One region of the Streptomyces griseus subsp. griseus genome, then DNA from elsewhere that is predicted to be linked to it. Evidence: riboswitches for the same ligand, from Rfam matches in the RefSeq annotation. Region 1 holds a riboswitch; the other holds the start of a gene.
The links. A riboswitch is a leader RNA that binds a small molecule or an ion and turns the genes downstream of it on or off. The one in region 1 is predicted to bind cyclic di-AMP.
Positions count from the first base shown of each region.

Region 1 (2,377 bases):
AGGAGTACGGCGGACGGCTCACGGTCGTCCCGACGGCGGAGGGCGGCAAGACGGTCTGGATCACGCTGCCCTGGGTGGTGTCGGTCCAGGGCTGACGACAGGGGTCGCGAGGGCCACCGCGGTTCAGGGGACGGCCGTGGTTCAGCGGGCCGCCACGTCAGGGGGTGCCACGGCTCAGCGGGCCGGTGCCCGACGGCGGTCGCCGGCACCAGCTCCTCGACCAGCGGGGGCTCCACGGTGACGCCCAGGGGCGGCGGGTCCGCCACCGCCGGGCCGCAGGTGTGGGTCAGTGCCAGGTCCGCCTCGCGCGCGGTGGCCGCCGCGACACCGCCCGGCGGCTCGCACTCGGTGACCCCCGGATCGACCTCCGGATTGGGCCCGCCGGAACGCGCTCAGGACCGGCGGAAGCAGATGGACCCCGGCCGTCGTGAACGTCCCCACCCGCAACCTGCCGCCCGACAGCCCGGCCGGCCCGTGCCGCGCTTGGTCCAGCCCGTCCAGCACCCGCCTGGCCCGGCCCGCCGGCAGCTCACCGGCGGCCGTCGGCCACGCCCCGCGATGGTGGCGTACCAGCAGCGTCGCCCGGCCTCGCGCTCCAGCTCGGCCGGCTGCCGGGAGAGCGCGGGCGCGGTGCCGCCCAGGTGGGCGGCGGCCCGCGTGATCGATCCGGTCCCGGAGACCGCCACCAGTGCGGCGAGCCGCGTCGGGTCGTGGATGAGGCGTTCCCTCAGGCAGACCCAGAAGACCGCAAGTACACGCTGAAGGCTCCGCAGGTCCGGGCTGGACCCCGTGGACGCACAGGCGATCGCCTTCGCCGGGGTCGCCCGGCGCTGGTGACCGGGCCCCCTCCTGCGCCGAGGGGCGCCGGGGCCCTTGCGGGCGGGGGCGGCAGCTGCGCCCGTACCGCCCGCAAGGGAAGAGCGTCCGGTCGGTGGGTCAGCGGACCCGTCCGTACCAGACGCTCTTGGACCAGATTTTCGCCTTGCGGACCACGTCCCCGGATTTGGGGGAGTGCCAGATCTTCCCGCCCCCGGCGTAGATGCCCACGTGGTAGACGCTGCGGCCGGAATGGAAGAAGACCAGGTCGCCGGGTTTCCGCTTCGACGAGGAGATCCGGCTGGTCTTGTTGTACTGCTGCTGTGCCGTGCGAGGGAGTTTCTTCCCGGCCTTCTTGAACGAGTAGACAGTCAGCCCCGAGCAGTCGAAACGGCTGGGACCTGTGGCTCCGTACTTGTAAGGAGCGCCCTTCTTCGACGCGGCGATCTTGAGCGCCTTCGTCGAATGGGTGGCGGCCTCGGCATCGTTGACCAGACCTGGTGCCAGCATCGAGGACGTCACGGCCAGGGTGAGTACGGAAGCCGTACCGACCCGGGCGAACAGAGACGGGACATGAACCTGCGCAGACATGCGCAACCCTTCGTCAGCCGCCTGTGAAGGATGACCTGTCGGGTTCGGGCTGGCGAAGTTGCCCGGCCGCTTGACGCGGCTTCACCCCGAGGGCTTCCCGGTCTCCCGGTCGGCCCGTTGTGCTCGGGTCCTCCACTCCTGCCGATCCACTCCTGTCGACCAGTCATCCGGGAAGCGGCAGGACTCGGCGTCCACCCGGACCGCCCCGCCGCGGCGGCGGGGGCTTGTCGTCCCAGGGATCTTGACTCACGAAGTGCCGGATTTCCGAGCTGAAACAGTGATTTGTGAGTCTCCTCACCACTGAACCGTTCGGGTGGACGGGGCGGATTCGCGCCCGCCGACGAGCCCGGCGCACACCCTCGTACCAGCGACGAAAGGGAGCATTTCGAGTACAGCCCGCACGCCGAACGCAAGTTGAGCCGTCGCTCGCGCGGGTGATGGCCTACGCCGAACGAGCGAGGGAAATCGATCGCGGAACCGGGCGTGTCGCACGGCGCGGCGACCGGCCCGCTCCCGTGACGCGCTCCCGGCGCGCGGCGCGGCTCAGTTCGGGTTGGGCGGCACGGCGACCCTGCCCGCCCGCCGCTCGCCGTCCAGCACCCGCAGGGCCCGTACGAGCGTCGCCGCGTGGATCTGCCGCTCGCCGCGCTCGTGCATCAGGGCGAGCGCGTCGCGCAGGGCCGCCGCCCCGGAGGCCAGGGCCTGAGCCGCCCGCAGCGCGCTGTAGGTGTCGCCGCCGTGTGCGGGGTTGATCCGGCCCACCTGGTCCAGGGCCGCCAGATAGCAGTCGATGAACTCGCCCTCGGCGCGGGTCAGAGCGGGCAAAGGCGGGAACTCCGGTGGCTCCATGAGCGGTTCACCTCACGTCGTGCGGCGGCTGGGAGAGCGTGCGGTTCTGCACGACGTGGTCCACCAGCCCGTAGGAGCGGGCGGCCTCAGCGTCGAGGATGGTGGAGCGTTCGTTGTCGGC
Region 1 covers NZ_CP032543.1:736,957-739,333, reverse strand. Annotated here, with positions in the region: gene D6270_RS03320 (ATP-binding protein) at 1-95, shown strand, start outside; partial or broken gene D6270_RS03315 (LysR family transcriptional regulator) at 72-716, opposite strand; gene D6270_RS03310 (C40 family peptidase) at 937-1,407, opposite strand; cyclic di-AMP (ydaO/yuaA leader) riboswitch at 1,411-1,597, opposite strand; gene D6270_RS03305 (hypothetical protein) at 1,951-2,256, opposite strand; gene D6270_RS03300 (ATP-dependent Clp protease proteolytic subunit) at 2,264-2,377, opposite strand, start outside.

Region 2 (2,377 bases), 6.4 Mb from region 1:
TCGTACCAGGAGACGAACTCGGCCGCGCCGAAGGAGCCGTCCAGCCCCATGCCCGGGATGTCGAGGGCCCGGTCGGCCTCGGCACCGGTGGAGAAGATCACCGCGTCGTAGAAGGAGCGCAGGTCGTCCAGGCCGATGTCGTCGGGGTAGCTGACGTTGCCGAAGAGGCGGATCTGCGGCTTGTCCAGCACCTGGTGCAGCGCCTTGACGATGCCCTTGATCCGGGGGTGGTCGGGGGCCACGCCGTAGCGGATCAGACCGAAGGGCGCGGGCATGCGCTCGAACAGGTCGATCGAGACCCCCGGGTCCTGGCAGACCTCGGATTTGAGCAGCGCGTCCGCAGCGTAGATACCGGCAGGGCCGGCTCCGACAATGGCGACGCGGACGGGGCGTGTCATGGCGTGGTGATCCTTAAGGCGGGCGAACGCGGGCAGGTACAGCGTACGTCGGAGGTAAGGGTTGGCTTACTAGTCTCCACCCCACACCGTAAGCCCTGGCCCGGCGAGGACCCCGACCCGGCCTACGGAACCGCCCGATAAGTCCGTTTCTGCTGTTCGGTATGGGTGATTTCGGCCTTTTGCTCTTCTCTTCCATAAAGGAGCTATTGGGCCTCTTGGGTTATTTTGACCGCAGCCGTTTCGGCCACCTCTGTGCGAAGTGGTGAGCGTCACGTCCGGGGGTGCGGACGCAGAAGTGGAGGGTCCGGTTCCCTTCTGTGCGAAGAAAGTTGACGACGCGGCGGAACGGCCGGATCCGGGAATTCCTGAATTCGATCTTGCGGAGAAAGGTCATCCGTAATTCGGGGCTTGTTCTGTCCGTCGCTTTTCGCCTACGGTCACGCTCAATCCGGATGGAACGCCGAATCCTGCCGCCGTCCGGGAAACCGAAACCCACTCACGTACGGCAGGAGCGGGGGACCCAGGTAAGCCGCCGGTCCGGTATCCGGAACGGCTAGGGGTGAAGTCGCATGTCCGTGCGGCCAGACATCTCCCGTCTGAACCCGACAGCTCACCTCGTAGGCGCCGGAGAGGAAATTCCCCATGCCCGCACAGGGTAAGCACCGCCGTCCCAAGTCCGTCTCGCTGAGCCGTGGCATCGCGGCCGTGACCACGGGTGGAGCCGTTCTGGCCCTGCCGGTGCTCGGCGCCACCACCGCGTCCGCCGCTCCCGCGCACTCCGTCGCCGCGGAAAAGGCGGTGGTTCCCGTCTCCGTGACCGCCCAGGCGAATTCCGTGACGAAGGCCGCGGCCGTCAAGCATTCCGTGGTGTCCGGCGAAACGCTTGCCAAGATCGCCCGTGAGCATTCCGTGAGCGGCGGCTGGAAGAAGCTGTACGAAGGCAACCGCAAGGTCGTCGGCGAGAACCCGCACCTTATTCACCCCGGTATCACGCTGACCATCGGCGCCAAGGCTGCCGCCCCGTCAGACGCCAAGGCGAGCAAGGCTTCCGAGGCGGCCGCCCGCACCGCGCCGGGCGAGCGCGCCGACCGCTCGGAGCGCACCACGGCGGCCCCCGCCGCCGCTCCGGCCGCCGCCGCTCCCGCCACGTACACCAACGACCTCGATGGCTGGATCAGGGAGTCGCTGGCCGTCATGGCCCAGCACGGCATCCCCGGCACCTACGAGGGCATCCACCGCAACATCATCCGCGAGTCCTCCGGCAACCCGAACGCCATCAACAACTGGGACTCCAACGCGGTGAAGGGCACCCCGTCGAAGGGGCTCCTCCAGGTCATCGACCCGACGTTCCAGGCGTACCACGTGCCGGGCACCTCGACCGACAGCTACGACCCGGTCGCCAACATCACCGCCGCGTGCAACTACGCCGCGGACCGGTACGGGTCGATCGACAACGTCTTCGGCGCCTACTGATCCCCGTACGCACAGACGGAGGGGCCCCGGACCGCCTGGTCCGGGGCCCCTCCGGTGTACCGGGAAGTTACCACCAAGTTTCTAGTGACTTACCGCGCGATCGCCAGTAGAACCTGTTGCACTCTGTCGAGAGTGAGGGATGTCACATGAACGACACTACCCCGCACGACAACGCCCCCAAGGGTGTATCACGTCGAAGGTTCATCACTGGAACAGGTTCTCTTCTCGGGGTCGCGGCGCTCGCCGGGCCCACCACCCCGGTCTGGGCCGCACCCCGTGCGGCAGCGGCCGCCATCGGCTCCGGAGCCCATGTGCCGGTGCTGGTCGTCGGGACCGGCTACGGCGGCTCGGTGGCCGCCCTCCGGCTCGCCCAGGCAGGCACGGACGTCCACATGGTCGAGATGGGCATGGCCTGGGACACCCCCGGCGCGGACGGCAAGATCTTCGCCAACACCACCAAGCCGGACGACCGCTCCTTCTGGCTGCGGACCAGTACCAAGCAGCCC
Region 2 covers NZ_CP032543.1:7,186,256-7,188,632, forward strand. Annotated here, with positions in the region: gene D6270_RS32160 (FAD-dependent oxidoreductase) at 1-398, opposite strand, end outside; cyclic di-AMP (ydaO/yuaA leader) riboswitch at 847-1,037, shown strand; gene D6270_RS32165 (transglycosylase SLT domain-containing protein) at 1,041-1,871, shown strand; gene D6270_RS32170 (GMC oxidoreductase) at 2,018-2,377, shown strand, end outside.
Region 2: it holds a riboswitch for cyclic di-AMP, as region 1 does, so the genes downstream of both, D6270_RS32165 (transglycosylase SLT domain-containing protein) here and D6270_RS03310 (C40 family peptidase) in region 1, are expected to answer to the same signal.